DNA from 2 places in the Sphingomonas adhaesiva genome. Region 2 is predicted to be linked to the other one. Evidence: riboswitches for the same ligand, from Rfam matches in the RefSeq annotation. Region 2 holds a riboswitch; the other holds the start of a gene.
The links. A riboswitch is a leader RNA that binds a small molecule or an ion and turns the genes downstream of it on or off. The one in region 2 is predicted to bind ZMP and ZTP.
Positions count from the first base shown of each region.

Region 1: linked by a shared signal. The riboswitch ahead of PGN23_RS04095 (DJ-1/PfpI family protein) and the one ahead of PGN23_RS00780 (DJ-1/PfpI family protein) in region 2 are both predicted to bind ZMP and ZTP.

Region 1 is NZ_JAQIJT010000001.1:830,346-845,576, reverse strand. It holds gene PGN23_RS04110 (M14 family metallopeptidase) at 1-102, shown strand, start outside; gene PGN23_RS04105 (DUF389 domain-containing protein) at 108-1,607, shown strand; gene PGN23_RS04100 (hypothetical protein) at 1,941-2,423, opposite strand; ZMP/ZTP riboswitch at 2,693-2,775, shown strand; gene PGN23_RS04095 (DJ-1/PfpI family protein) at 2,790-3,422, shown strand; gene acnA (aconitate hydratase AcnA) at 3,709-6,396, shown strand; gene PGN23_RS04085 (alkylphosphonate utilization protein) at 6,469-6,759, shown strand; gene PGN23_RS04080 (hypothetical protein) at 6,811-7,428, shown strand; gene PGN23_RS04075 (amino acid permease) at 7,435-8,832, opposite strand; gene PGN23_RS04070 (LysR family transcriptional regulator) at 9,178-10,038, opposite strand; gene PGN23_RS04065 (acyl-CoA dehydrogenase family protein) at 10,130-11,284, shown strand; gene PGN23_RS04060 (carboxyl transferase domain-containing protein) at 11,376-12,968, shown strand; gene PGN23_RS04055 (endonuclease domain-containing protein) at 12,980-13,408, opposite strand; gene PGN23_RS04050 (acetyl/propionyl/methylcrotonyl-CoA carboxylase subunit alpha) at 13,483-15,231, shown strand, end outside.
Region 2 is NZ_JAQIJT010000001.1:156,128-171,358, forward strand. It holds gene PGN23_RS00725 (putative DNA modification/repair radical SAM protein) at 1-66, opposite strand, end outside; gene PGN23_RS00730 (hypothetical protein) at 132-1,355, shown strand; gene smc (chromosome segregation protein SMC) at 2,164-5,556, opposite strand; gene PGN23_RS00740 (thioredoxin domain-containing protein) at 5,582-6,319, opposite strand; gene PGN23_RS00745 (DsbA family protein) at 6,329-7,015, opposite strand; gene PGN23_RS00750 (DUF721 domain-containing protein) at 7,015-7,557, opposite strand; gene PGN23_RS00755 (A/G-specific adenine glycosylase) at 7,572-8,612, shown strand; gene PGN23_RS00760 (serine hydrolase domain-containing protein) at 8,609-9,943, shown strand; gene nudC (NAD(+) diphosphatase) at 9,955-10,827, shown strand; gene PGN23_RS00770 (aldo/keto reductase) at 11,029-11,823, opposite strand; gene PGN23_RS00775 (DedA family protein) at 11,904-12,536, shown strand; gene PGN23_RS00780 (DJ-1/PfpI family protein) at 12,605-13,294, opposite strand; ZMP/ZTP riboswitch at 13,314-13,397, opposite strand; gene PGN23_RS00785 (hypothetical protein) at 13,425-13,877, opposite strand; gene PGN23_RS00790 (demethoxyubiquinone hydroxylase family protein) at 13,883-14,416, opposite strand; gene PGN23_RS00795 (disulfide bond formation protein B) at 14,416-14,895, opposite strand; gene PGN23_RS00800 (S41 family peptidase) at 15,086-15,231, opposite strand, start outside.

The sequences.
Region 1 (15,231 bases), 670 kb from region 2:
GACCCCAATCCCGACCCCGAATTCGCGTGGAGCGGGGAGCGGTCGAAGACGCTCGCGGTGTCCTGCCTGGAGGTGCTGGCCGGGATGATCGACACGCTGTGACCGACATGGCGACGACGGGCGCGTCCGTGCGGCGACGACGGTCCACCGGCGCCACGCTGCGCCGCTGGTGGTCGATGAAGGTGACCGGCGGCGTCGCCCATGCCGAGGTGCTGGACCGCCTCACCGCGCAGTCGGGCTGGTCGGGGCGCTATCTCTTCCATATCGTCATCGCCGCGGGCATCTCGATCCTGGGGCTGCTGCTGCCCTCCTCCGCGGTGCTGATCGGCGCGATGCTCATCTCCCCGCTGATGATGCCGATCCTGGGGCTGGGCTTCGGCATCGCCACCTTCGACCTGGCGGAGATCCGCCGCGCGGGGCTGGCGCTCGCGCTCGGCTCGCTGATCGCGATCGTGCTCTCGACAGCCTTCGTCGCCGTGTCCCCGCTCCAGACCGTCACCAGCGAGATCGCCGCGCGCACCCGCCCGAACCTCTTCGACCTCATGGTGGCGATGCTCTCCGCGATCGCGGGCGCCTACGGCGTCATCCGGGGGCAGGGCGGGACCGTCGTCGGCGTCGCCATCGCCATCGCGCTGATGCCGCCGCTCGCGGTCGTCGGCTTCGGCATCGCGACCTGGAACGGGCCGGTGGCGGGCGGCGCGCTGCTGCTGTTCATGACCAACCTCGTCTCGATGGCGCTGGTCGCGGGCGGGATGGCGCGGCTTTACGGCTTCGGCTCGCACCTGTCGCCGCAGCAGACGCGGCTGCAGGGGACGCTGATCGTCGTCGGGCTGCTCGCGCTCGCGGTGCCGCTGGGCATCGCGCTGCGCCAGATCGCTTGGGAATCGGTCGCCCGCCGCCAGATCCGCGAGGCGGTGCTCGCCCCCTTCCCCAGGGAGGCGCGGATCAGCCAGCTCGACATCGACTTCGATACGCAGCCGGTGACGGTGCGCGCCGCGGTGCTCACCCCGCGATTCGCGCGCAACGCCGACGGCGCTGCGATCCGCGCCGCGGGCAGCGCGGTCGGCCGCCGGCTCGACCTCCACATCGACCAGTTGCGCGTGGGCGAGGACGAAGGCGGTCCGCAGGCCGCGCAGATCGCCGCCGCCCGTACCACCGACTTGGGCGCCACCCCCGCCACCGGCGAGCGCGACCGCGTCGCGCGCCGCATCGCGCTGCTCGCCGGCGTCGCGCCGGACGCGGTGCTGGTGGACGGCGCGACCCGCCGCGCGCTGGTGCGCATGGCCCCGCTGCCGGGCGCGACGCTCGCGACCTACCGCGCGCTCGCCGACCGCGCCGCCGCCGAACTCGACGGCTGGCGCCTGACCATGGTGCCCCCGGTCACGGCGTTGCCGCCGATCGCCTTCGACGGCGACACGCCGGATGCGACGGCGGTGTCGCTGGCGGGCTGGGCCGCGACGACGCGCGGGCAGCCGGTGATCGTGCGCGGCGCCCCCGCGCGCACCGCGCCGGTGGTGGAGGCGCTGCGCCAGAAGGGCGTGGATGCCACCGCCGAGCGCGGCCCCGCGAGGTCCGTCACGCTCGATTGGGGCGGCGCCGCCCAGTAACCCCCGGTCCTTCCGGCCAAGGCGGGGACGACGGTGGAAATGACATCATCCCGTCACCCCGGCCTTCAGCGGGACCCTTGCAACAGTCTCCACCGTGCTCCTGCGAAAGCAGGAGCACGATCGGTACGCGGCGCCGTGCATCCATGTCGCAACGGCCCCACCTTGCGCCGGGGTCGCGCTTCTTCTTCCGCCGCGCCGAAAGCGGGATCCCGGGTCAAGCCCGGGGTGACGAACCCGACAGGCGCCCTGCCTCTTCCTCCCGGCCGCGCCAGAACCACGGTCCCGCATCAACCCCGGGACCACGCCCCGGCGGCCGTTTCACTCGCCATCCCCTCACACCGGCTCGGGCGTTCCCCCGCGCCGCGCCTGCGCGCGCAGCTGCTTCAGCAGCGCGGCGGCCGCCTCGCGCCGTTCATCGCGCGCGCGCGGCGGCGGCGCGACCTTGCGCGCATCCTCGCGCAGCAAGAGCATCCGCAGCATCGCATCCGAATAGCGCCGCCGGTGCGCCACCACCTCGCCCTTGTAGACGATGGGCTCCAGCCAGCCCGTCACCGCCCGCTCCATCGCCGCGCGCTCCAGCACCGGCGCGACGAAGACCAGTGCCTGATCCCATGCCTCCCCGAACGCCGGGATCCGCCGCCTCACCCGGTACGCCGAGGTGGTGGTCAGCCCGACGTGCCGGCACGCCGCCTTCACGCACCCCGTCTCGCGCAGCGCGCGCAGGAACGCCACCTGCCGCGCCGGCGTCCACCCGTCATGCCGATGCCGGAACGCGGCCACGCCCTCGCCGCCGTTGTTGCCTTTATCGCCGTCCATACCCCTGTCTCCCACACCGCTCCGCCCGGAAATACCGCAGCGAAATGCGTGTAGGACAGCGCAAACCCGCAGGACCTTCCCGCTTCCGCGTCCGCGGGTGGCTGGTTCGGGAAAAAGAGATCGGGAACGGGTTTTGGGACTGCCCTCCCCAACGAAGGCCAGCGGGCGCTACCGCACGACGGACGTCCCATGTCACGTTCGTTATCGGGAAGGTCACTCGGTTGCCCCTCGTTTCCGATCTTGCATCAGGTCAGGTTAGCGGTAGGCTGCCCTCGCTGCGTGACTGGCGACGTAGATGGGCAACCATCGGGGAGCGCGGTTCTACAGAAGGCCGCTCGCCTGGGCCGCTCCACGGAAGGAAGCGGCATGAAGATTGCAGTATTCTTGTTCGATGGTGTCACGGCTCTTGATCCGATCGGCGTGTATGATCCGCTCGCGCGACTACCCGACACCCAAATTACCTTTGTAAGCGAAACAGGTAGTCCTTGCCGGACCGGCGATGGCGTTCTTTCTCTCGCGCCTGCCGCTGCAATCGCAGACATCGGCGAAACCGACATATTGCTCATACCGGGCGGCAGCACCGAGGGGTTGCGGCAGTGCATGGCCAGCGAACTCGTGCGCTCGAATGTGGTGCGGCTCGATCAAGGCACGAAGCTCACGGCCTCTGTATGCACGGGATCGCTGATCCTTGGCGCTTGCGGTTTGCTTCGCGATCGCAAGGCCACCACCAACTGGCGTGCGAAGGACTACCTTGCTCGCTTTGGCGCTAAATACACCGGAGAGAGGGTGACACGGGACGACAAGTATTGGACCTCTGCCGGTGTCACGGTAGGAATCGACCTTGGCCTCGCACTCTGTGCCTATATCGCCGGGGACGACATGGCGGCAGCGGTCGAACTGGCGATGGAATATGATCCAAAACCACCCTTTGGAACGGGCAACCCGCATAGCGCTCCGCTCGAACGTCAGAAGATCGTGATGGAAATACTTCGAGGCTAAGCATGTGCGCCGGCAGCGGCCTTCGCGTCGCAGATTGACGTTGCCGGCGTATCAACTCGGACGTCGTAGGCGAGATTTGAGATGGCCAAGCGTTTCCCGAAACTCGATCCCTTCCGAGACTCCCCCCGCCGACGATCCACCACCGCCAACGAACCGCCCCCCCTTTCGCACATGCGGCACCGCTGCTATCGCCCGCGGCGACCGAGAGTTTCGTTCCCGTCGTCGCGGCCCCGCGCGCTCCGCCCGCGCCCGCCGCCCGACGGCCCTTGAGAAGAGGACCACGCCCATGACGGCCATCGGCCAGGATACGTTGAACGCCCGCACCACGCTTCAGGCCGGCGGCCAGTCCTACGACTATTTCTCGCTCAAGACCGCGGAGGCGAAGTTCGGCGACATCAGCCGGCTGCCCTTCTCGATGAAGGTGCTGCTGGAGAACATGCTCCGCTTCGAGGACGGCGTGACCGTGACCGAGGCCGACATCAAGGCGATCGTCGACTGGCAGCAGGAGCGCCGTTCCGACCGCGAGATCCAGTATCGCCCCGCGCGCGTGCTGATGCAGGATTTCACCGGCGTGCCGTGCGTCGTCGATCTCGCCGCGATGCGCGATGCGATCACGAAGCTGGGCGGCGACGCGGCGAAGATCAATCCGCAGGTCCCCGTCCACCTCGTCATCGATCACTCGGTCATGGTCGACGAATTCGGCACGCCCAAGGCGTTCGAGGATAACGTCGATCTCGAATACGCCCGCAACGCGGAGCGCTACGAGTTCCTGAAGTGGGGCAGCAAGGCGCTCGACAATTTCAAGGTCGTGCCGCCGGGCACCGGCATCTGCCACCAGGTCAATCTGGAATATGTCGCGCACGCCGTCTGGTCCTCGACCGAGACCGGCGACCACGCCGGGAACGGTGCGACGATCGCCTATCCCGACACGCTGGTCGGCACCGACAGCCACACCACGATGGTCAATGGCCTCGGCGTGCTCGGCTGGGGCGTCGGCGGGATCGAGGCGGAGGCCGCGATGCTCGGCCAGCCGGTGTCGATGCTGATCCCCGAGGTCGTCGGCTTCAAGCTGACCGGCGCGCTTAGGGAGGGCATCACCGCGACCGACCTGGTGCTGACCGTCACGCAGATGCTGCGCGCCAAGGGCGTGGTCGGCCGCTTCGTCGAATTCTACGGCCCCGGGCTCGACCAGATGACGCTGGCGGACCGCGCGACGATCGCCAACATGGCGCCCGAATACGGCGCGACCTGCGGCTTCTTCCCGGTCGACGACAAGACGCTCGACTATATGCGCCTGACCGGCCGCCCGGACGAGGTCGTCGCACTGACCGAGGCCTATGCCAAGGCGCAGGGCATGTGGCGCCACGCCGATGCGCCCGATCCCGTGTTCACCGACACGCTGGAGCTGGACATGTCGACCGTCGTGCCCTCGCTCGCCGGCCCGAAGCGTCCGCAGGACAAGGTCGCGCTCGACCAGGTCGACGACGTGTTCAACGCCGATCTGGCGAAGACCTACAAGAAGGCCGCGCCGGCGCGCGTCGCGGTCGACGATCGCGGGCACGACATCGGCGACGGCGATGTCGTGATCGCCGCGATCACCTCGTGCACCAACACCTCCAACCCGTCGGTGCTGGTCGCCGCCGGGCTCGTCGCGCGCAAGGCGAATGCGCTCGGGCTGAAGCCGAAGCCGTGGGTGAAGACCTCGCTCGCGCCGGGGTCGCAGGTCGTCACCGACTATCTCGACAAGGCCGGGCTGTCGGCGGACCTCGACGCGATCGGGTTCAACCTCGTCGGCTACGGCTGCACCACCTGCATCGGCAATTCGGGTCCGCTGGCGGCACCGATCTCGGCCGCGATCAACGGCAACGACATCGTCGCCGCCTCGGTCCTGTCGGGCAACCGCAACTTCGAGGGCCGCGTGAGCCCCGACGTGCGCGCCAACTTCCTCGCCTCGCCTCCGCTGGTCGTCGCCTATGCGCTGAAGGGTACGGTAACGTCGGACATGAACGAGACGCCGATCGGCCAGGGATCGGACGGCAATGACGTGTACCTGCGCGACATCTGGCCGACCAACCAGGAGGTGTCGGACCTCATGACCGCCAACATCGACGACGGCATGTTCCGCGCCCGCTACGGCAACGTCTATGCCGGCGATGCGAAGTGGCAGGCGATCGACGTGACCGGATCGGACACCTATTCGTGGCGCGCCGGGTCGACCTATGTCGCCAACCCGCCGTACTTCGAGGGCATGGGGATGACCCCGGCGCCCGTGACCGACATCATCGAGGCGAAGCCGCTGGCGATCCTGGGCGATTCGATCACCACCGACCACATCTCGCCCGCCGGTTCGATCAAGGCGGACAGCCCCGCAGGCACCTGGCTCCAGGAGCATCAGGTGTCGAAGCAGGACTTCAACAGCTACGGCGCGCGCCGCGGCCATCACGAGGTCATGATGCGCGGCACCTTCGCCAACATCCGCATCAGGAACGAGATGGTGCCCGGCGTCGAGGGCGGGATGAGCCGCTACGACGGCCAGGTCATGCCGATCTACGACGCGGCGATGCGCCACAAGGCGGACGGCACCCCGCTCGTCATCGTCGCGGGCAAGGAATACGGCACCGGCTCGTCGCGCGACTGGGCGGCGAAGGGCACCAACCTGCTCGGCGTCCGCGCGGTCATCACCGAGAGCTTCGAGCGCATCCACCGCTCGAACCTGGTCGGCATGGGCGTCCTGCCGCTCCAGTTCGCCGATGGCGCCACGCGCGAGACGCTGAAGCTGACCGGCGACGAGACCTTCACGATCCACAACGTCGCGAAGCTGCGCCCGCGTCAGGACGTCGAGGTCGCGCTGGCGCGCCCGGACGGCACCACCGAGAAGTTCCTGACCCGCTGCCGGATCGATACCGTCAACGAGCTGGAATATTTCCTCAACGGCGGCATCCTCCAGTACGTGCTGCGCAACCTGGCCGCGTAGGCGACGCGCACATCATCGACCGTGGGAAGGGAGGGCCGCCGCGCCCTCCCTTCTTCGTTCCGGGGGAGCCATATGAGCGACGAATACGTCTATGACGACGCGACCGGCGAGTGGGTCGCCGCCGGCGCGGCGACGCCCGCGGTCGAGGCGGTGGAAGTGCGCGACGCGGTGGGCAATCTGCTGACGGACGGGGACGGCGTGACGCTGGTCCGGGACCTGAAGGTGAAGGGCACCAGCCAGACGCTCAAGCGCGGCACGGTCGTCAAATCGATCCGCCTGACCGGCGACGCGCAGGAGATCGATTGCAGGTTCGACGGCATCAAGGGCCTCGTCCTGCGCGCGGAGTTCGTCAGGAAGCGCTGATCTCGCCTTCGCCGGACGATCCGGTTACGCTGCCGGCCGGGGAGAGTGGACGTGAAGAAACCGCAGACCGTCTCCCGGCTCAACGAACTGGGCCGGGTTCAGCTATCCAAGAGCTTCTACATGCGCGATTTCCTCTATTCGGAAATCGCGGCACTCCACGGCCTCGCCAACATCCCCGACGACCCCGACCTGGCGATCGCGGCCGGCACGCGGCTGTGCCAGGAGCTGCTGGAGCCGCTGCAGGACGCCTTCGGGCGCATCGCGATCCGCTCCGCCTTCCGCTCGGCCGAGGTCAACGCGCTCGGCAACGCGAAGGGCTACAATTGCGCCTCCAACGAGCGCAACTTCGCCGGGCACATCTGGGACCGGCGCGATGCCGCGGGCCACATGGGCGCCACCGCCTGCATCGTCGTCCCCGGCTTCGCGCAGGCCTTCACCGCGCCCGACGACTGGAAGCGGATCGCGTGGTGGGTGCACGACCATCTGCCCTATTCGGCGATGGAATTCTTCCCCGTCCGCTGGGCGTTCAACCTGCAATGGCACGAACGGCCGCTGCGGATGATCTACAGCCACATCCCCGAGGCGCGCGGCTACCTGACCAGGCCCGGCATGGACGGCCATGACGCCGACCACCGCGCGCTGTGGGAAGGGATCGTGCCCGGTCGATAGGCCGCATCACGCCCCCAACGCCTCCCCGGCGCGCTTGCGGCCCCACAGGAAATACACCGCCAGCCCGACGACATTCCACACCACGAAATATCCTTGCGTCTTCGACGGCAGGCTGAAGAACAGGTACAGGCATCCCAGCACCCCGATCGCCCCCACCAGCGGTGCTAGCGGCGTGCGGAACGTCCGCTTCGCCTCCGGCGCACGCCGCCGCATCACCAGCATCGCGACGCACACCGCGACGAACGCCGCCAGCGTGCCGGCATTGGCCAGCGCCGCGATCGCGTCGATCGGCATCACCCCCGCGATCACCGATACCAGCACCGCGGTCAGCACCGTGATGCGCACCGGCGTACCCCGCGCGGACACCTTGGCGAGCGACGCCGGCAGCAGCCCGTCGCGCGCCATCACGAAGAAGATGCGGCTCTGCCCGAACAGGAACCCCAGCAGCACCGTCGGCAGCGCGATCACCGCGCTCGCCGCCAGGAAGGTCGCGAACCCCGGCTGGCCGATACCGCGCAGGATCAGCGCCAGCGGTTCCGGGCTGTCGGCGAAGGCGGTGAAGCGCAGCGCGCCGACGGCCGCCACCGCGACGCCCATGTAGATGACGACGCACGCCACCATCGACCCCACGATCCCGATCGCCAGGTCGCGCCCCGGGTTCTTCGTCTCCTCCGCCGCGGTGGAGATCGCGTCGAAGCCGTAGAAGGCGAAGAAGATGATCGCCGCCGCCGCCATCACGCCGCGCTCCGCGCCGTCGGCGGACACCGACTTGGCAAAGCCGAACGGCATGAACGGATGCAGGTTCGCCGCGTCGAAATGCGGCACCGCCACCGCGACGAAGACCGCCAGCGCGATCAGCTTCACCACCACCAGCACGGCGTTCAGCGTCGCGCTCTCCTTCGTCCCCAGCGACAGCAGCCCCGCGACCACCGCGATGATGAACACCGCGGGCACGTTGACGATGCCGCCCAGCTCCGGCCCCTGCGTCAGCGCGACCGGGAATCCCCACGGCGTCAGCAGCGCGCTGGCATAGCCCGACCAGCCCACCGCCACGGTGGAGACGACCAGCGAATATTCCAGGATCAGCGACCAGCCGATGACCCAGGCGATCACCTCGCCCAGCGCCACGTAGCTATAGGTATAGGCGCTGCCCGATGCCGGGATCATCGTCGCCATCTCGGCATAGGCGAGCGCCGCGCAGGCGCAGATCGCGCCGGCGATTACGAACGACAGGATCACCGCCGGCCCCGCACGGTCCGCCCCGACCCCGATCAGCGTCAGGATGCCCGTCCCGACGATCGCCCCCACGCCCAGCGCGACCAGATGCGGCCAGGACAAGGTCCGCGCCAGCACCGTGCCGGCATGCTGCTCCACCCCGATCGGCTTCCTGCGAAACAGGCTCATCGTTCCCCTTCTCTTATGGTTGCAGCGGATACGTGTAGGCCGTGCGGACGGGGCGCGAAACCCCGGGTCGATCCTGACCGTCATGCCGGGCTTGTCCCGGCATCCGGGGCCCCGGACCAGGTCGAGACATCTGCGAAAACTCAGTTCCTTGTTCCCCGGCGAAGGCCGGGGCCTCTGCAAAACAGGTGCAACGGCACCGAGCCCACGCCGTGCTCCTGCGCAGGCAGGAGCCCAGGGCCCAGCAGAACAACGCCTTATGGGACCTGCAACTCCGGGCTCCTGCCTGCGCAGGAGCACGGTGCAGCCTTTTGCAAAGGTTCCGCTCTCGCCGGGGAACGGCGCCCCTCATTCCCGCAACGCCGCCACCAGCGCCTCGACCAGCCGGCTGTCCGCCACCCGCCGCGCCGAATCCGCCGCCGTCACCAGCCCCACCACCCGCCGCCGTGCGAACCCCTCCAGCGGCACGACCGCGACGCCGTCGCCCGCGAAGCATTCCGGCATCACCGTCACGCCCAGCCCCGCCGCCACGAACGCCGCCGCGCGATCGTCGCTCGTCGTGCGTGCCGCCATGAACGGGCGCACCCCGCGGCTGGTGAAGTGCCGGCTGACCTCGCTCAGCGCCTCGCAGTGCCGCCGCACGATCATCGGCTCCGCCGCGACGCGCTCCGCCGCAACCTGCGCCTCGCCCGCCAGCGCGTGGCGCGCCGCCATCGCCACGCCATAGCCTTCCTCGAACAGCGCCGTGCCGCCCCCGCCCCGCTCGACCGCGTCCGGCGCCACCACCGCATCGACGCGCCCGCGGTCCAGCGCCGCCGCCAGTTCGCGGTCGCGCCCCTCGATCAGTTCCAGCCGCTCGCCCGGCGCCGCCGCTAGGGCCTGCGCCACCGCCGCGCGGATCAGCCGCGCCGGCATGGTCGAGACGATCCCCACCCGCATCAGCCGCGCGCTGGCCTCGGTCGGCGCGCCCTCGGCGCGCGCGAACTCCGCCTCGATCCGCCGCGCATGTCCGAGCAGCCGGCTGCCCGCCGCGGTCAGCGCGACGCGGCGGCTGGTACGCATCAGCACCGGCTCGCCCAGCAGCCCTTCCAGCTTCGCGATCCCCGCCGACAGCGTCGGCTGCGTCACCCGGCACGCCGCCGCGGCGCGCGTGAAGCTGCCCTGATCGACGACGGCGAGGAAATAGCGCAGCAGCGAGCGGTCGAGCATAGACGGTGTCTATCGTTTGGCGCGGCTCGCGGCAATTTTACTATCGTCCGCCGCTCGCCTAGATGTCGCGCAGGACGAGCAGGAGAGACGCATGCAGGGCCTCGATTTCGCGCTGGGCGAGACCGCGGAGATGATCCGCGACACCACGCGCCGCTTCGCCGACGAACGCATCGCACCGCTCAGCCAGCGCATCGATGCCGACGACTGGTTCCCCCGCGACGAGCTGTGGCCCGCGATGGGCGAGCTGGGCCTGCACGGCATCACCGTCGACGAGGCCGATGGCGGGCTGGGTCTCGGCTATCTGGAGCATGTCGTCGCGCAGGAGGAGGTCGCCCGCGCCTCCGCCTCGATCGGCCTCAGCTACGGTGCGCATTCCAACCTGTGCGTCAATCAGATCCGCCGCTGGGCCACGCCGGAGCAGAAGGCGAAGTATCTGCCGAAGCTCATCAGCGGCGAGCATGTCGGCAGCCTCGCCATGTCGGAGGCGGGCGCCGGCTCCGACGTCGTCTCGATGAAGCTGCGCGCCGAGCGGACCGACGCCGGCTATGTCCTCAACGGCACGAAATTCTGGATCACCAACGCGCCCTATGCCGACGTCCTCGTCGTCTATGCCAGGACCGGCGAGGGCTCGCGCGGGATCACCACCTTCCTGATCGAAAAGGACATGCCCGGCTTCGCGATCGGACAGAAGATCGACAAGATGGGGATGCGCGGCAGCCCCACCGCCGAGCTCGTCTTCACCGATTGCGAGGTGCCGGCCGCCAACGTCATGGGACCGGAGAACGGCGGCGTCGGCGTGCTGATGAGCGGGCTCGACTATGAGCGCACCGTGCTCGCGGGGATTCAGCTGGGCATCATGCAGGCCTGCCTCGACACCGTCCTGCCCTATGTGCGCGAGCGGCAGCAGTTCGGCACCCCGATCGGCGGGTTCCAGCTGATGCAGGCGAAGGTCGCCGACATGTACGTCGCGCTCAACTCCGCGCGCGCCTATGTCTATGCGGTCGCGCAGGCGTGCGACGCGGGCAAGACGACGCGCTTCGACGCCGCGGGCGCGATCCTCTACGCCAGCGAGAACGCGTTCCGCGTCGCGGGCGAGGCGGTGCAGGCGCTGGGCGGGGCGGGCTATACGAAGGACTGGCCGGTCGAGCGCTACCTGCGCGACGCGAAGCTGCTCGACATCGGCGCGGGGACGAACGAAATCCGCCGCATGCTGATCGGCCGCGAACTGATCGGAGCAGCGTCGTGATCCTCCCCGAGCTCGCTCGGGGAGGGGGACCGCGCTCCGCAGGAGCGTGGTGGAGGGGCAAGGCGCCCGCCTATCTCGGAAGGATCGCCCGATGACCGGCCCCGCCCTCTCCACCGCCCTCTCGCGCGACGACGCGACCTTCCGCGCCAACGCCGCACACAATCGCGCGCTCGCCGACGAGCTGCGCGCCCGCGTCGCCGAAGCGGCGCTCGGCGGCAACGCCAAGAGCCGCGAGCGCCACGTGTCGCGCGGCAAGCTGCTCCCGCGCGACCGCGTCGAGCGCCTGCTCGATCCTGGCACCGCCTTTCTGGAAATCGGGCAGCTGGTCGCGAACGGCCTCTATGACGGAGAGGTGCCGGGGGCGGGGATGATCGCCGGCATCGGCACCGTCAGCGGCCGGCTGGTCATGATCGTGTGCAACGACGCGACGGTGAAGGGCGGCACCTACTATCCGCTGACCGTCAAGAAGCACCTGCGCGCGCAGGAGATCGCGCAGGAGAACCGCCTGCCGTGCATCTACCTGGTCGATTCGGGCGGTGCGAACCTGCCGCACCAGGCGGAGGTCTTCCCCGATCGCGAGCATTTCGGGCGCATCTTCTTCAACCAGGCGAACATGTCCGCGCTCGGCATCCCGCAGATCGCGTGCGTCATGGGCAGCTGCACCGCGGGCGGCGCCTATGTCCCCGCCATGTCCGACGAGACGGTGATCGTCCGCAACCAGGGCACGATCTTCCTCGCCGGACCGCCGCTGGTGAAGGCCGCGACCGGCGAGGTCATCTCGGCGGAGGAACTGGGCGGGGCGGAGACGCACGGCCGCCGCTCCGGCGTGGTCGATCACGTCGCGGAGAACGACGAGCATGCGCTGTCGATCGTCCGCGACATCGTCGCGACGCTGCCGCCGCCCCCGGCCACCTTCCCCGCCGGCGCCGCGCCGCTCTATCCCGCCGACGACCTCTACGGCATCGTGCCGCAGGACGTCCGCGCGCCCTATGACGTGCACGAGGTGATCGCGCGGCTGGTCGACGGCAGCACCTTTCACGAATTCAAGTCGCTGTACGGTGCGTCGCTCGTCTGCGGCTTCGCGCAGATCCATGGCCAGCCGGTCGCGATCCTCGCCAACAACGGCGTCCTGTTCAGCGAAAGCGCGCAGAAGGGCGCGCATTTCATCGAGCTCGCCTGCCAGCGGCGCGTGCCGCTGCTGTTCCTCCAGAACATCTCCGGCTTCATGGTCGGCGGCCGCTACGAGGCGGAGGGGATCGCCAAGCATGGCGCGAAACTGGTGACCGCGGTCGCCACCGCCAGCGTGCCGAAGATCACGATCCTGATCGGCGGCAGCTTCGGTGCGGGCAATTACGGCATGTGCGGCCGCGCCTATTCCCCGCGCTTCCTCTTCACCTGGCCCAATGCGCGGATCAGCGTGATGGGCGGGGAGCAGGCCGCCAGCGTGCTGGCCACCGTCCACCGCGACGCCGACACCTGGACGCCCGACGAGGCCGAGGCGTTCAAGGCCCCCGTCCGCGCCAAGTACGAGGACGAGGGCAACCCCTATTACGCCACCGCGCGGTTATGGGACGACGGCGTCATCGACCCCGCGCAGACCCGCGACGTCCTGGGCCTGGCGCTGCGCATCTGCCACAACGCCCCCATCCCGGAGCGCGCCGCCTTCGGCGTGTTCCGGATGTGAGGGGGGCAGGGCTATCGATCCTCCCCGAGCTCGTCTCGGGGAGGGGGACCGCCCGGCTTAGCCGGGTGGTGGAGGGGCAGGCGCGCCGTCGCCAACGCCAGTACCGCCGCCGCGGTGCCGTCGGCGTCCGCCAGCACGCGGGCTGCGGCGATCCGAACGGTCCTGATCCCCGCTTCGGCGAACCAGGCGTCCCGCCGCGCGTCGCGCTCCCGCCGCGTATCGTGACCTGCCCCGTCGACCTCGATCGCCAACCGCGCATCGACGCAATAAAAGTCGAGTACGTACGGCCCCGACGGATGCTGACGCCGAAACCTGCATCCGTGCACTCCCCCGCGCAGCCGCTGCCAAAGCAGCACCTCCGGCAAGGTCATCTTCCGCCGCAGCGTTCGCGCGCGCCGGACGCCTCCTTGCCGCGCCCGCGGCGCCACGTCCTTGAGCATCGCATCCACCCCTCCACCATGCTTCGCATGGTCCCCCTCCCCGAGACAAGCTCGGGGAGGAACAGGAGCCACCCATGATCCATTCCCTCCTGATCGCGAACCGCGGCGAGATCGCCTGCCGCATCATCCGCACCGCGCGCGCGATGGGCGTGCGCACGATCGCGGTCCATTCGGAGGCCGACGCGCAGGCGCTCCACGTACGCGAGGCGGACGAGGCGGTCGCGATCGGCCCCGCGCCCGCGCGCGAGAGCTACCTCGTGCCCGAGCGCATCCTCGCCGCGGCGCGCGCGAGCGGCGCCGATGCGATCCACCCCGGCTACGGCTTCCTCAGCGAGAATGCCGATTTCGCGCAAGGAGTCATCGACGCCGGGCTCATCTGGGTCGGCCCGAACCCCGACAGCATCCGCGCGATGGGGCTGAAGGATGCCGCCAAGGCGCGGATGATCGCGGCCGGCGTCCCCGTCACCCCGGGCTATCTGGGCGAGGACCAGTCCCCCGACCGGCTCGCCGCGGAGGCCGCCGCGATCGGCTATCCCGTCCTCATCAAGGCGGTGGCGGGCGGCGGCGGCAAGGGGATGCGGCAGGTCGACGACGCCGCCGCCTTCGCCGACGCGCTCGCATCGTGCCGGCGCGAGGCCGCGGCGTCGTTCGGCGACGACCGCGTCCTGATCGAGAAGTACATCCTCTCGCCGCGCCATATCGAGGTGCAGGTGTTCGGCGACCGCCACGGCCACGTCGTCCACCTGTTCGAGCGCGACTGCTCGCTCCAGCGCCGCCACCAGAAGGTGATCGAGGAGGCCCCCGCCCCCGGCATGGACCCCGCCACCCGCGCCGCGGTCTGCGACGCCGCGGTCAGGGCCGCCCGCGCGGTCGACTATGTCGGCGCAGGCACGATCGAGTTCATCGCCGATGCGTCGGAGGGCCTCGATGCGCGGCGCATCTGGTTCATGGAGATGAACACCCGCCTCCAGGTCGAACACCCCGTGACCGAGGCGATCACCGGGCAGGACCTGGTCGAATGGCAGCTGCGCGTCGCCGCGGGCGAGCCGCTGCCCTGCACGCAGGACCAGCTCGCGATCCACGGCCATGCGATCGAGGCGCGGCTCTATGCCGAGGATCCCGCCAGGGGCTTCCTCCCCTCGATCGGCACGCTGGAGGCGTTCGACCTGGGGGAGGACGTCCGCGTCGACACTGGGGTGGAACAGGGCAGCGTCATCTCGCCCTTCTACGATCCCATGATCGCCAAGCTGATCGCGCACGGCGATACCCGCGAGGAGACGCGCGAGCGGCTCGCGGATGCGCTGGACGAGGCGATCGTCTGGCCCGTGCGCAGCAACGCCGGCTTCCTGGTCGAGGCGCTCGACCACCCCGATTTCGTCGCCGGGCGCGTCGATACCGGGCTGATCGCGCGCGAGGGCGAGGCGCTGATGCCGCCCGCGCAGCCCAGCGAAGAGGCGCTCTCCGCCGCCGCCGCCGCGCTGGCGGGTCCCGCCTTCGCCCCCGGCTTCCGCCTCAACGCGCCCGCGCGTCGCGAGGGGATGTTCCTGCTCGACGGCGCACCCGTCGCGATCGATTTTGCCGACGAGCCCGCGGCCGACCAGCGTGAAGACACCGCGGTGCTGATCTCAGAGGGCGGCCAGACGTGGGCGCTCGCCCCCTATCGCGCCGCGGGCGGGGCGGCCGGGGGCGCCGCCGACGGCGCGATCCTGGCGCCGATGCCCGGCCGCGTGATCGCGGTCGAGGTCGCCGCCGGCGCGACGGTGACGCGCGGGCAGAAGCTGCTGACGCTGGAGGCGATGAAGATGGAACACAGCCTGACCGCC
Region 2 (15,231 bases):
GGACGCATCGTACTTCGCCGCATCGGCGAGGATCTCCAGCTTCCGGCGGGTGTCGAGTTGCGCCATATGTTCGATGTATGTTCGCGCGCGCGCCTTGTCGAGGGCGAACCGTGCTGCCATGGATCAAGTCGATGAAGCGTATCGTCGATCGGCTCGGCCCCAACGGCCCCTATCTGGCGCTGGCCCTGACCTGCCTGCTCGGCTGGGGGTTCAAGGCGCATTGCGGCGCGGGCTGGACCGGCAGCGAACAATATACCACCGGCTGTTACAGCGACGCCGTCCCCTTCTGGGGGATGCGCGGGCTGGCCGACGGCAAGGTGCCGTACTTCCAGGCGCGGATGGAATATCCGGTGCTGACCGGCGCGCTGATCTGGGTCGAGGCGCTGTTCGCGCGGGTCACCGCCGGCGTCCGCGCCGATGCCGCCACCTTCCTCAACGCGGTCGTGCTGGGCAATGCGATCCTCGCCTTCGCCATTCTGGAGATGATCCGGGGCGTCGGCCTGTCGCTTCGGCGCCAGTATGCCTGGGCACTGGCGCCGCCGCTTGTCCTCTACCTCGGCCACAATTGGGACCTGCTGGCCGCATCCTTCGCGGTAGCTGCGATGCTGGCAGCCCGTCGCGACCGGCGCGTCCGCGCCACCGCGCTCGCTGCACTGGGCGGCGCGGCGAAGCTCTTCCCGGTGCTGATGCTGCCGCTTCTCGGGCTGGGCGCGCTGTTCGCACCCCGACGCTCCCACCGGGACCGTTTCGTCGGCGCGGCGTCGCTGGTCGTCGTGGCGATCGCCGCATGGGGCGCGGTGAACCTGCCGGTGGCCGCGCTCGCCTTCGACAACTGGCGCGAATTCTACGCCTTCTCCGGCGAGCGCCCCGGCACGGCGGCGAGCATGTGGGAGCTGATGGCGCAATTCGGCTGGTGGATCACCGACGTGCCGACGCGCAACCTGTGGTCGTTCCTGCTGTTCGCCGGCGGCGCGGCGACGATCGTCGCGGCTGGATGGCGGCGGCATGGCGAACAGCCGTGGCTGCTGTTCACCCCGGTGCTCGCGTGGTTCCTGCTGACCAACAAGGTGTGGTCGCCGCAATTCGACCTGTGGCTCTGGCCGATGCTGGTGCTGACCGGCACGCGCGCGCGCCCGATGGCATTGTTCCTGCTGGGCGACGTGGCCGCCTATTTCGCCGAATTCTGGATGTTCGCCGGCATGGAAGGCGCCTCCCCCTCCGCCACCCACACCGACATCCTCACCGCCGCCCTGGTCCGCGCCGTTGCGATCCTGTGGCTGATCCACGCGGCGGTCCGCGACCCGGCGCCGAGTTGGGCGCGATTCACGCGAAGCCGCGAAGACGCAAAGGCGTAGCGCCCGGCGCAAAGCGCCCTTACTGGATCGCGCAGAGGAAGACAGGCCCCCGCCGTCCCCGAGCGCTCCATCTTCGCGTCTTCGCGTCTTCGCGAGAGAAAGGGATACACGCGGAGGCGCGGAGGCGCGGAGGCGCGGAGAGCATCGGCACCGCCCTCTGCGTCCTTCGCGTGCTCTGCGCGAACCAGAAAAAAAGAGCCGCCCGTGGCGGCTCGGAACGACCCCGGCGCCGGCCTGAATCGGATTCACGCGAAGCCGCGAAGACGCGAAGGCGGAGCGCCCTTACTGGTTCGCGCAGAGCACGCAGAGAACGCAGAGGAAGACAGGCCCCCGCCGCCCCCGAGCGCTCCATCTTCGCGTCTTCACGTCTTCGCGAGAGAAAAGGATTCACGCGGAGGCGCGGAGGCGCAGAAAGCATCGGCACCGCCCTCTGCGTCCTTCGCGTGCTCTGCGCGAACCAGAAAAAAAGAGCCGTCCGTGGCGGCTCGGAGCGACCCCGGCGCCGGCCTGAATCGGATTCACGCGAAGCCGCGAAGACGCGAAGGCGGAGCGCCCTTACTGGTTCGCGCAGAGTACGCAGAGAACGCAGAGGAAGACAGGCCCCCGCCGCCCCCGAGCGCTCCATCTTCGCGTCTTCGCGTCTTCGCGAGATAAAAGGATTCACGCGGATGCGCAGAGAGCATCGGCACCACCCTCTGCGTCCTCCGCGTGCTCTGCGCGAACCAGAAAAGAGAGCCGCCCGTGGCGGCTCGGAACGCAGCAACAGACGCCACACCTCCGCGTCTTCGCGCCTCCGCGTGAACCCGATCTACTCCGCCGCCAGCAATTCCGCCGCCTGAAGGTCCACCGACACCAGCCGGCTCACCCCCTTTTCCACCATCGTCACCCCGAACAGCCGGTGCATCCGGCTCATCGTCACCGCATTGTGCGTCACGATCAGGTACCGCGTGTCGGTTTCCTGCGTCATCCGGTCGAGCAGGTCGCAGAATCGCTCGATATTCGCATCGTCCAGCGGCGCATCCACCTCGTCCAGCACGCAGATCGGCGCCGGATTCGTCAGAAACAGCCCGAAGATCAGCGCCACCGCGGTCAACGCCTGCTCGCCCCCCGACAATAACGTCAGCGATTGCAGCCGCTTGCCCGGCGGTTGCGCCATGATCTCCAGCCCCGCCTCCAGCGGATCGTCCGAATCCACCATCGCCAGATGCGCCTGCCCGCCGTCGAACAGCGTCGTGAACAGCCGCCGGAAATGCCCGTCCACCGCCTCGAACGCCGCCAGCAGCCGCTGCCGCCCCTCGCGGTTGAGCGTCCCGATCGACCCGCGCAGCCGGTTGACCGCCTGCCCCAGCTCGTCGCGTTCCGCCGCGGTCGCGCTGCCCGTCGCCTCCAGCTCGGCCAGTTCGCGCTCCGCGACCAGATTGACCGGCCCCAGCCGCTCGCGATCGAGCGTCAGCCGCTCGTGCGCCTGCGACTCGGCCTGCGGCGTGGCCACCGACCCGCTGTCGAACCCCGCCTTCTTCGGCAGCACGGGGGCGGGACATTCGAACCGTTCGCCCGCGACCCGCCCCATCTCGACACGGCGCAGGTCGTGGTTCTCCGCCCGCGCCGCCGCCCCCGCGCGTGCCTCGCGGGCGGCGGCGAGCGCCTCGTTCGCGCGCGCCTGCGCCGCATCGGCTGCGCGTACCGCGCTATCCGCATCCCGCTCCGCCGCCTGCGCGACATCTGCCGCCTCCTGCGTCTCGCGGTGCGCGGTCTCCAGCGTCGCGATCTGCGCCGTCAGCTGCGCCGGGCGATCGACCAGTCTCTCCAGCTCCGCGCCCAGATCGCCCGCGCGCTTGTCCATGTCGCCGATCCGCCGCGCCGCCTCGCCTGCGCGCGCGCGCCAGCCCTTCGCCTCCGCGGTTCCCGCCGCGCGCCGCTCGCGCGCGGTCGCCAGCATGCGGTCGTGCGAGGTGCGATCGGCCCGCGCCAGCGCCACCTGCGCGCGCGCCGCCTGCGCCTCGGCCTGCAACCGCGCGACCTCGCCCGCCGCGCCGCTGCCATCGGGGAGCGCCTCCAGCGCAGCCTGCGCGCCGTCGCGCTCGCGCTCCGCCTCGGCGACGTCCGCCGCCGCACGCTCCGCCCGGACGGTCAGGTCCCGGCGCTGCTCCGCCAGCCGGTCCAGTTGCGCGGCGGCGCGATCCTCCTCGCGCTGTGCGGCGCGCTCCTCTTCCTCCGCCCTGGTCAGCAGCGCGCGCGCCGATTGCGCCGCACCGCGCGCGCGCGCGATCCGCTCGTCGACCGCCGCGCGGCGCTGCGTCGCCTGCGCCACCGCCGCCTCGACGCCGGGCCGCTCGGCCTCGATCGCGGCCAGCCGGTTGCGCCGCTCCATCCGCTCCGCCGCCGCCGCGCCCCCGCCGGTGGTGATATAGCCGTCCCACCGTCGCAGCCGCCCCTCGCGCGTGACCAGCCGCTGCCCGGGCGACAGCGGCTGCCCCGAATCCGCCTCCACCAGAAAGATCTGCGACAGCCGCCGCGTCATCGCGTCCGGCGCGGTGACGCGCGCGGCGAGCGGCAGCGTCCCCACCGGCGCCGGCGGGTCGGTCTTGCGCACCGCCGACCCGCGCCAGTCCTCCAGCGAGGATTCCAGATCGTCCCCCAGCGCCGCCGCCAGCGCACGTTCGAACCCCGGCTCCGCGCTGATCGCATCGACCAGCCGGTCGCCCGCCTCGCGCGTGGCGCGGCGCAGCGCCGCCGCCTCGCCGTCCAGCGCCGCGAGCGCGGCGATCGCCGCGGCGCGCGCCGCCTCCGCCGGATCGCGGTCCTCGCGCGCCTCCGCCTCGCTGGTATCCGCCCAGTCGAGCGCCGCGCGCGCCTTCGCCGCCTGCTCGCGCGCCGTCGCCTGCGCCGCCGCCGCGGCATCGCGCGCGGCCTCCAGCACCGCCGGGTCGTCGAGGGACGCGAGCGCACGCGTCACCTGCTCGCCATCGCGCACCGCGCGATCGTGGCGCGCCTGCGCAGCCGCCAGCGCGGCGGCGGCAACGCGCCGCTCCGCCGCCTCCGCCGCCTGCGCCGACAGCGCCTGCGCCAGCGTCACCTCGACATCGCGCGCCGCACGTTCCGCGTCGGACAGCGCCTGCTCCAGCGCAGGGACCGCCGCGGTCGCCTCGGCGATACGGCGGTCGAGGTCGGCCGCCTCCTCGCCCAGCCGCGCCAGCGCCTCCGATGCGTCGTGCGCCAGCGCATCCTCACGCGCGCGATCCTCCGCGATCCGCCTGGCGGTGGTCTCCATCTCCAGCAACCGGCGCTGGAGCCCGTGGCGCTGCTCTCGCGCGCGGGTCAGCTGATGACCCACCTCGCCCGCCCGGTCGCGCGCCGCCAGCGCCGCGGAGCGCGCGGCCGCCAGCGTCGCCGCCGCGTCGCGCTGTGCGGCCAGCGTCGCCTGCTCCGCGGTCGTCGCGTCCGCGACCGCGCGGTCCGCCGCCGCCGCCTCGGCGCGCGCCGCCTCCGCCGCCGCCGCGGCATCGCGCCAGCGCGCATAGATCATCCGCGCCTCCGCCACGCGGATCCGCTCCGACAGCAGCCGATAGCGTTCCGCCGCGCGCGCCTGCCGCCGCAGCGCCGCGACGCGCGTCGCCTGGTCCGCCATCAGTTCGTCGAGCCGCGCCAGATTGGCCTCGGTCGCGCGCAGCCGCGCCTCGGCATCCTTGCGCCGCACGTGGAGGCCCGCGATCCCGGCGGCTTCCTCCAGCATCGCCCGCCGCTCGCCGGGCTTCGCCGAAATGATCGCGCCGATCCGGTTCTGGCTGACCAGCGCGGGCGAATGCGCGCCCGTCGCCGAATCGGCGAACAGCAACTGCACGTCCCTGGCGCGCACGTCGCGCCCGTCGATCCGGTAGGCGCTGCCCGCGCCGCGCTCGATCCGGCGCACCACCTCGCTTTCGGTGGCGCCGTCCGGGCCGTCGACCTCGGCCAGCAGCGCGACCTCGGCGAAGTCGCGCGGCGGACGCGTCGCGGTGCCCGCGAAGATCACGTCCTCCATGCCCGCGCCGCGCATCGACTTCGCGCTGTTCTCGCCCATCGTCCAGCGCAGCGCTTCGAGCAGGTTGGACTTGCCGCAGCCGTTGGGGCCGACGACGCCGGTCAGCCCGGGCTCGATGCGCAGGTCGGCCGGGTCGACGAAGCTCTTGAAGCCCGTCAGCCGCAGCCGCTTGATCCGCATCGCGCCCCCCGCCAGCCGCCGGGCGTCAGGCGCCCGCGTTCTTCAACGCGCCCTCGACCGCCTGCCACGTCACCGCATTGTCCAGCTTCTGCCCGTTCAGGAAGAAGGTCGGCGTGCCGGTGACGCCCGCGTTCGAGCCTGCGTCCATATACTTCACCAGCGCATCGATCTGCTTCTGGTCGCTCAGGCAGGCGCGGACCTGCGCCTCGGTCAGCCCGCGCTGCTTGGCGAAGTCGATGAAGCCCAGCTTCTCGGCCCAGGCGGTGAAGATCTTCGCCGGGGGCTGCCCCTGCAACTGCTGCTGGAACGCGCCTGCATCCTCCATCCTGGGCAGTACCTGCGGCTGTTCGGCGAACATCTGCTCCAGCATCGGGAAGAACGGCTGCGCCCCGGCGCAGCGCCCGATCAGCGCGGGCGCGAAATCGGGCGCGCCGTGGACCAGGAACTCGCGGAACTCGTACGACACCTTCCCCGCTTTGACGTAATTGTCGATCAGCGGGCGCATGCCGGTGTTGGCGAAGGCGCCGCACGTCGGGCACAGCCGCGAGCCGTACTCGACCAGCTTCAGCGGCGCGTCGGGATTGCCCATCACATAGCCGCCCTCCGGCGTCGCGGCCACGGTCTGCGTCCAGTCCTGCCCGGCGGGCGCACTGACCGCCGCGACCGAATTGGCGGGCGCGGCGACGTTGCCGTCCCCGCCCGAGCCGCATGCCGCCAGCAGCGCCGCAGGGATCAGCGAGAGGATCGCGATACGCTTCATCATGTCACTCCATCACTTCGCGCCGGCGGCGCGCAATTGCGGTTGCAGCTGGGCCCAGCCGACATTCTGCACCAGGCGGCCGTTGATGCGGAAGGCCGGCGTGCCCTGCACCCCGCCCTGCGGCCCCGCGCTCGTCGCCTCCGACACCGCCAGCACGCGCTTCACCGCGGCATCGCTGGCGAAGCAGGCGTCGATCGCCGGCGCGGGGGCACCCGCGGCGCGCGCGATCGCGGTCAGCCCGGCGCCCTCGGCCATCGCCTTCATCTGCGCCAGCTGCGGCCAGCTGGCGATCCGCTCGCGATTGCCCTCGCCCCATTCGCCCGCACGCTCGATCCATTGCATCTGATCGGCGAAGACGCGCTCGTGATAGGCCGGCCAGGCGCGCGGCCCGACGCAGCGCGCCAGCGTGGCCGCAATCAGGTCGAGCCCGTCGTGCACCTGGTTGCGCACCTCGACGCTCAGCGTACCGGAGCGCACCATCGACGTGACGACCGGCTTCGATTCGGCGGCATAATGCGCGCAGTGCGGACAGGTGTAGCTGACATATTCGACCAGCTTCACGCCCGCCCTGGGATTGCCGGTCACGTAGCTTCCCGTGGCGACCGGCGTGACGACGGCGGTCCACGGCCGCGCCGGGGCGGCGGCGGTGATCGGCGCGGCGAGCAGGACCAGCGCCGCAAAGGGCAGGAAACGGCGCATCAGCGGACCTTCGGCAGGGTGAGAGGGGGCGCGGCGACACCGGCGGCGAGCGCCTCCAGCACCGCCTTCAGCTCGGGATCGGCGATCGTCTTCAGGCTCTCGCCCATCTCGGACGGCGCGGGCGCCAGCGTCGGCGCGACGCGCCGCTCGGGACGCTTGCTCACCTCGCCCTGCCGGATCGCGACCTTCACCACCGCGCCATAGCCGAAGAAGCGGTTGACCCGCTCGATGATCTCCGGCGTCAGGTGCGTCATCATCGGTGCGTGCGCGCCGCGCACGACCAGCGTCAGCGTGCCGTCCTGCTTCTTGCCCATCGGAAAGCGGATCGATTCGGGGGTGCTGACCGCCGACAGCCGCTCGCCGACGATCTCGGGCCAGCGCGACACGACCGCGGACTGGACGAAGCCGAATTTGCGAAACGCCGCGCCGCCGATCGCGGGCAACAGCTCGGCGACCGCGCGCGAGCGGTTCTGCCGCTCGGGCTCGGCCTTGGGCGGCTTCGGGGTGGGGGCGCGCTCGCGCTTGCTCATTTGCCGCCCCATGCCATAGCCGGGGCATGGACGCCAAGCGCCGCGACGTCGCCCCTTTGCTGCTCGACTGGTACGACCGTCATCGCCGCGACCTGCCCTGGCGCGCGCGCGCGGGCGAGACGCCCGATCCGTACCGCGTCTGGCTGTCGGAGGTGATGCTCCAGCAGACCACCGTCGCCACCGTGCGCCCGCGCTTCGCCGCGTGGACCCGGCGCTGGCCGACCTTCGCCGATCTGGCCGCGGCCGGCGACGAGGACGTCATGGCCGCCTGGGCGGGGCTCGGCTATTACGCCCGCGCGCGCAACCTGCTCGCCGCCGCACGCACGATCGCGCGCGATCACGGGGGACGGCTGCCCGATAGCGAGGCCGCGCTGCGCGCGCTGCCCGGCTTCGGCGACTATACCGCCGCCGCGGTCGCCGCGATCGCCTTCGGACGGCGCGCGGTCGTCGTCGATGCCAATGTCGAGCGCGTCGTCGCGCGGCTGTTCGCGATTCGCGAGCCCCTGCCCAGCGCCCGCCGCGCGATCCGCGCCGCCGCCGGGACGATCACGCCTGACACGCGCGCCGGCGATTTCGCGCAAGGAATGATGGACCTGGGCTCTGCGATCTGCACCCCGCGCAAGCCCCGCTGCCTGCTGTGCCCGATCGCGACTGCGTGCGACGCGCTCGCCGCCGGCGCGCCCGAGGCGTTCCCGGTCAGGAAGCCCAAGGCGGCGCGCCCGCACCGCCACGGCACGATCTTCTGGCTGGAGCGCGACGGCGCGGTGCTGCTCGTGCGCCGCCCCGATACCGGGCTGCTCGGCGGGATGCGCGCCTTGCCCACCGGCGCGTGGAGCGATGCCCCGCCGGGGCTGGCCGACGCCCCCGCGGATGCGGCGTGGCAGGTGCTGGACGAGCGGGTCCACCACGGCTTCACCCATTTCACGCTCGACCTTGCGCTGGCGGTCGCGCGGACGCATCACGCGGTGAATACAGGCGAATGGTGGCCGATCGCGCGGCTGGACGAGGCGGGGCTGCCCACCTTGTTCGCGAAGGCGGCCGGGATCGTGAGGAGAGCGGAACGATGAAGGCGAGATCGATGCTGGCCGCCACGCTGGTGCTGGCCGCCGGCGGCAGCGCGCTGGCGCAGCAGGCGCGCCCCGCGCCCGCCCTCCCCGGCGATGCCGAGGCCCGCGTCACCCCCGCCTTGCCCGCGACGCAGGCGCTGTTCGACGGCTATGTCGCGCAACGGCGCGTTCCCGGCATCGTCGGCGCGTTCGGGGTCGGCGACGCTCCGACGGCCTTCGTCGCCTCGGGCCGGATCGCCTACGACCCGTCCGCCCCCGCCGCCGGGCCGGACAGCCTGTGGCGCATCTATTCGATGACGAAGCCGATCACCGCGATGGCGGCGATGATCCTGATCGAGGAGGGGAAGATCGGGCTCGACGATCCGCTGTCGAAATACTTCCCCGCCTTCGCGCGCATGCGCGTGCTGACCAGTCCCGACACGTCGCTCGAGTCGAAGCCGGCGACCAGGCCGATCACGATCCGCGAACTGCTCACCCACACCGCCGGCCTGGGCTACAACATCAACGCCAAGGGACCGCTGCTCAAGGAATACGAGCGCCTCGGCATCCTGCCGGCGCAGCTCAACGCGCCCACCGAGGCGCAGGCGCGCGCGGTACGCCCCAAGACGCTGGAGGAATTCGCCAACCGCGTCGCGACCGTGCCGCTGATCGCGGAGCCGGGGACGACGTGGCATTATTCGATCGGCCTCGACATCATGGGCGCGGTGATCGAGAAGGCGAGCGGGATGCCGTTCGACCGCTTCGTCCAGACGCGGCTGCTGGACCCGCTCCAGATGACCTCGACCTTCTGGCACGTGCCCGCAGGCGACACGAGCCGGTTCGCCACCAATTACGCGGTCGTCGACGGGCGGAGCCTGCCGATCGACCCCGCGGCGACATCTCCCTATCGGCAACGCCCCAGCTTCCCCTATGGCGGCGCGGGGCTGGTGTCGTCCGCGCGCGACTACGACCGCTTCCTCCACATGGTACAGGACAGCGGCACGCTGGACGGCGTCCGGGTACTCAAGCCGGAGACGATCGCGCTTGCGACCTCCAACCTGCTGCCCCCGGGCGTGACCTTCACCGGGGTGACGCCGGGCGCGAACACCAACGCCGGCTACGGCGCGGGCGGCTATGTCATCCTCGCGGACAAGCCCGGCGTGATGGCGGGCACCTGGGGCTGGGACGGCGCGGCCAACACCGTCGCCTGGGCCAATCCGAAGCGGCGCATGCGCGGCGTGGTGATGGTCAACATCTTCCCGCCCGGCTCGCTGCCGCTGCGCGCCGAGGTGCCGCGCGCGCTGTTGGCGGATGCGGCGCGGATGAACACGCCTGCGGGAGCGCTCAAGTGATCGCCCCGGCCATTCCAGCGCCCGGCTTCACCGGCGGCCTGCTCGACCGCGCCGATCATCTGCGCCACGATGCCGATGCCTTCGCCAGCGCGATGGGCAATTGGCAGGCGCGCCTGCTCAAGCTGCACGATTTCGAGCCGGAGGTGACCGAGGACGGCCGCCTCGCGTGGACCATGCTGACCGAGGCGCCCGACGAGGCGGAGTTCGTGCTGCTCGGGCTCGACAACGGTCGCCCGCGCTTCGCCGCGGTGATGCCGGGGCAGGCCGCGCCGCCGCCCTTCCGCTCCCCCAACCTGTTCGCATTGCTCGACCAGATGCAGCCGGGCGAGGCGGCGACCTTCGCCGCCGCCCGCTCCCTGATCGACTGGCATGCGCGGCATCCGTTCTGCGCGCGCTGCGGCGTGAAGACCGCGATCTTCCGCGCCGGGTGGGGCCGGAAGTGCGACGGCTGCGGCACCGAGCATTTCCCGCGCGTCGATCCGGTCGTCATCATGATCGCCGAGCATGACGGGCGCGCGCTTCTGGGCCGCCAGCCGTCCTGGCCGCGCGGCCGTTACTCCGCGCTCGCCGGCTTCCTGGAGCCGGGCGAATCGATCGAGGAAGCGGTGACGCGCGAAATCTCGGAAGAGGCCGGGATAAAGGTGACGAACGTCCGCTACATCGCGAGCCAGCCCTGGCCGTTCCCGTCGCAGCTGATGATCGCCTGCGTCGCGACCGCGGCCGACGATACGCTCACGCTCGACACCAACGAGCTGGAGGATGCGATCTGGGTGACGCGCGACGAGGTCCGCGCGGCGCTGGCAGGCGAAGAGGCACCGTTCCTCGCACCCCCGCCCTACGCCATCGCGCACACGCTGCTGGCGACCTGGGCGGAGGGAGCGTAGCACCACCCCGGCGAGGGCGGGGCCTTTGCAAAAGGCCACACCGTGCTCCTGCGTAGGCAGGAGCCCAGGGTCGCAGGTCCCATAAGGCGTTGATGTGCTGGGCCCTGGGCTCCTGCCTGCGCAGGAGCACGGCGTGGGCTCGGTGCTGTTGCACCTGTTTTTGCAAAGGTCCCGCCTTCGCCGGGGTGGCATAGGGCGATATCAAAGCTCCCGCGGGTCCGGCCCCATCCGCCCGTCGGGATCGTCCATCGCATCGATCCCGGCGATGTCCGCGTCGCTCAGCCGGACGTTTCGCGCGCCCCAGTTGCTCTCCAGATGGTCGGGATCGGCGGCCTTGGGGATCACCGACAGCCCCTTGGCCAGATGCCAGGCGATGATGACCTGCGCCGGGGTCGCCCCGACGCGCTCGGCTATGGCGACGATCCGCTCGTCCTTCAGCGTCGCGCCCTGCCCCAGCGGGCTCCAGCTCTGCGTCACGATGCCGTGCGCCCGATTGTATGCCTGCACCTCGCGCTGCTGGAACGTCGGGTGCAACTCGATCTGATTGACCGCCGGTGTCACGCCGGTCGCCTCGACGATCGCGTCGAGATGCTCGGGCAGGAAGTTCGAGACGCCGATCGACCGCGCCTTCCCCGCCTCGCGAAGCGCCACCAGCCCCTTCCACGCCTCGACGAACTTGCCGCCCGCGGGATGCGGCCAGTGGATCAGGTACAGGTCCACCGCCTCGCGCCCTAGCAGTGCCAGGCTCGCGTCGAGCGCGCCTTCGGCGTCGCCGTGCTGGTCGTGCCACAGCTTGGTCGTCACCCAGACGTCGTCATGGCCCAGCCCGTCGCCGACGCCGCGCTCGTTATGATACAGCGCCGCGGTGTCGATCAGGCGGAAGCCCAGGTCGATCCCGGCGCGTACCACCGGCGCCACCTGCGAATCGGGGATCTGATAGGTGCCGAGCCCCAGCTGGGGCATGCTGCGGCCGTCGTTCAGGGTCAGGTCGGTCATCCGCCACGAACCGTCGCTGGCGCGTGCGGTTCCCGCTTTCGCGCTTCCCTTTCCGGCGCGTCTGTCGCAGGGGCGCGAACATGGTCGAGAAGATCCTTGCCGCACTGGCGCTGTTCGCCGTCTCCGTGATCCGCGCCGGTGGCTATTGGGGCGTCGCCCTTCTGATGGCGATCGAGAGCGCCTGCATCCCGCTGCCGTCGGAGATCATCATGCCCTTCGCGGGCTATCTGGTCTCGACCGGCGAGATGAACCTGTTGCTCGCCGCGACCGCGGGCGCGCTGGGGTGCAACCTGGGCTCGATCGTCGCCTATGAGATCGGGCGGCGCGGCGGGCGGCCGATGGCCGAGAAGTTCGGCCGCTACGTCCTGATCGGCCCGGGCGAGCTCGACCTCGCCGATCGATTCTTCAACCGCTGGGGGACGTGGGCGATCCTGATCGGGCGGATGCTGCCGGTGATCCGCACCTTCATCGCCTTCCCCGCAGGCGTCGCACGGATGAAGCTGATCCCGTTCCACGTCTACACCTTCGTCGGCAGCTGGCCGTTCTGCCTGCTGCTCGCCTGGATCGGCGCGACGCTGGGCGACAAGTGGAACAGCGACCCCCGGCTGAAGGCGTTCTTCCACCGCGCCGATGCAGTCATCGGCGTGGTGCTGGTGGCGGCGATCGCCTTCTACATCTGGCACCGCGTGAAGGGGCTGAAGAAGGCGGAATAACTGCCGCACCGTCGTCGCTGCGAGCGTAGCGAAGCAATGACGACGGTGCCCCCCCCCCCCCCCCCGCCTTAAAACCCCCGCCGCGCCGCCAGCGCCCGCAGCCGCTCGTCGCGCCCCGGCGCCAGCTGCGCGACGCGCTTCTCATAGGCCTCCACCGCCGCCACGCCCGCGCGCTCGGGCGAGCCTGCATCGAACGGCGGCGCGGGATCATATTCCAGCGACAGCTGCACCGCGCGCGCATGCGCCTCGCCGCGGATCAGCGCCATCAGCGTCAGCGCGAAGTCGATCCCCGCGGTCACCCCGCCGCCCGTCACGCGGTTGCGGTCGACCACCACGCGCTCCGCCACCGGCTCCGCACCGAACAGCGGCAGCATATGTCGTTGCGCCCAATGGCACCCCGCCTCGTACCCGCGCAGCAACCCCGCGGCGCCCAGCACCAGCGAGCCGGTGCACACGCTCGTCACCCAGGTCGCCCCCTCCCCGATGCGACGGACCCAGTCCATCGTCCGGTCGTCGGCGATGACCTGCATCGTCCCGAACCCGCCGGGGATGCACAGAATGTCCGCCGCGGTCACCTCGTCGAAGGTGGCGGTGGGCAGGATCGAGAAGCCCGCGTCGGTCGGCACCGGCTCCAGCGTGGCGGCGACCAGGTCGAGCCGGGCATTGCCCAGCCGCGACAGCACCTGCGCCGGGCCGGTCAGGTCCAGCTGGGTCACGTCGGGGAACAGCAGGAAAGCGATTCGCAGCGTCTCGGTCATGCCACAGGCTCCTTCGTCACGAGGGTGCCCAGGCGCGCGGCGGAAAAGTCGGGGTCGCGCTTCCCCGCGGTGCTCCGCGAATGCGCCAGTCACGCGACCGGGCGGATGCTATCAGCCCGCCCGCACCCTGTCACGGCACATCGTTGGCGCCCTTCGCCGCGGCGCGCTGTTCGCGCTTCCACCGCGTGGCGTTCTGCACGACGCAGCCCGTCGCGCTGTTCGCGCCGACCGTGGAACAGGTGCCGACCCCGACGTTGCCGACCTCCTGGTTCGCCTGCACCTGCGTCGCCCAGGACTGGTTCTCGGGCGTCACCTCGAAATTGCGCAGCTCCTTGGGGATGCGGAACTGCTCTTCGGCGGGACGGCGCGAGCACACCACGATTTCCTCGCCATTGGCGTTCGTCGGGCATCGCTCGTTGCCATAGAGCACCAGTACCCCGTTGACCGGCGCACTGCGCGAGGCGCCGCCCGCCAGACCCCCGGTCTTCGGCTTGCGCACCATATCGGGAGACGGCGGTCCGCTTTGCGCCAGCGCCGCTGCGGGCAGCAGGGCGAACGACAGCAGCAGGGCGACAGCACGCATCGGGGTCAGATCCTCTTGGCGGTGGCGATGGCGATGCGGCATCCCAGCCGGATCGCGGCGGACATCAGCGGATAGGCGGGCGCATCCTCCGCGCCGCTCGCCAGCGCGGTATCGCGATGCTCCAGTTCCTCGGCCTGGAATTCGGCGATGGCGTGCGACAGCTCGGGGTCGCTGTCGCCCAGCTCGACCAGCTGGTCGGCATAATGCTTGTCGATCTCGGTCTCGACCGCGGCGGTGCAGGCCATCGCCGCCTCCGGCCCGATCGCGGCGGTGACCGCCCCCAGCGCGAAGCCGGCCACGTCCCAGAACGGTTGCAGGATCGTCGGGCGCACGCCGCGCTCCGCGATCATCCGGTCGAAGAAGGCGCGGTGCCGCTCCTCCTGCAACGCCATTGCGGAAATCTTGCGCGCCATCGGCGAGCGCTGGCCCATGATCGCCAGCTGCCCGGCATAGATGCGCGTCGCGCCATATTCGCCCGCCTGATCGACGCGGATCATCGAAGCGCTCGCCGCGGGACGATCGCCCGGCTTCCATCCCATCACCGCCTCCTCAGCTGCATCGCGATCAGCGCGGCGCCGATGAGCGAGACGACCGCGTTCCACCCCGCCAGCGATATGCCCAGCAACGTCCACTGTGCCGCATCGCATCGAACGATCGGCGCGGCGAGCAGGTCCTTGAGCGCCTCCTCGGTCGAGCGCCCGGCGGTGGAGACGGTCTGGGTGCAGGCCGTGATCCCCTGCCACCAATGATATTCCACCCCGGCGTGGAAGACGCCGATCAGCCCGGAGATCGCGATCAGCGCCGCCGCGCCGGCGACCAGCGTCGCCTTGCCGCGCGGCCCGCCGGTCACGAACGCGAGCGCGGCAAAGACCAATGCGCCGTAATGCGGCCAGCGCTGCCAATGGCACATCTCGCACGGATACAGACCGCCGATCAGCTGGAACGCCCAGGCCCCGCCGAGCAGCGCGGCGGGGATGAGCAGCGCGAGCAGCCGCGCGTTGCGCAAGGCAAGCGTCATGCCGCCCGCCCTCCCCCGTCATGCCGGGCTCGTCCCGGCCTCCAGGGCGCCGCGCGCCTCACGATCGTTGATCGCGCGGAACCCTGGACCCCGGAACAAGTCCGGGGTGACGAGGTGGTGGAGGCTACCGCTAGAGCCCCGTCACCCCGGGCTTGACCCGGGGTCCCGTTCGCTTTCGCCTGCGCGTCCCTCACTTCTTCGCGTCCGGCTTCGCCATCGCCGCCGTCACCGCGGCGACCTGCTGCGCCCCGCCCAGCCGCGCGATCGTCTTCAGCGCGTACCACAGCTGGAAATCATCGACCCCCTGCTTCTTCAGCGCCTCGGGCGTGGCGGAGA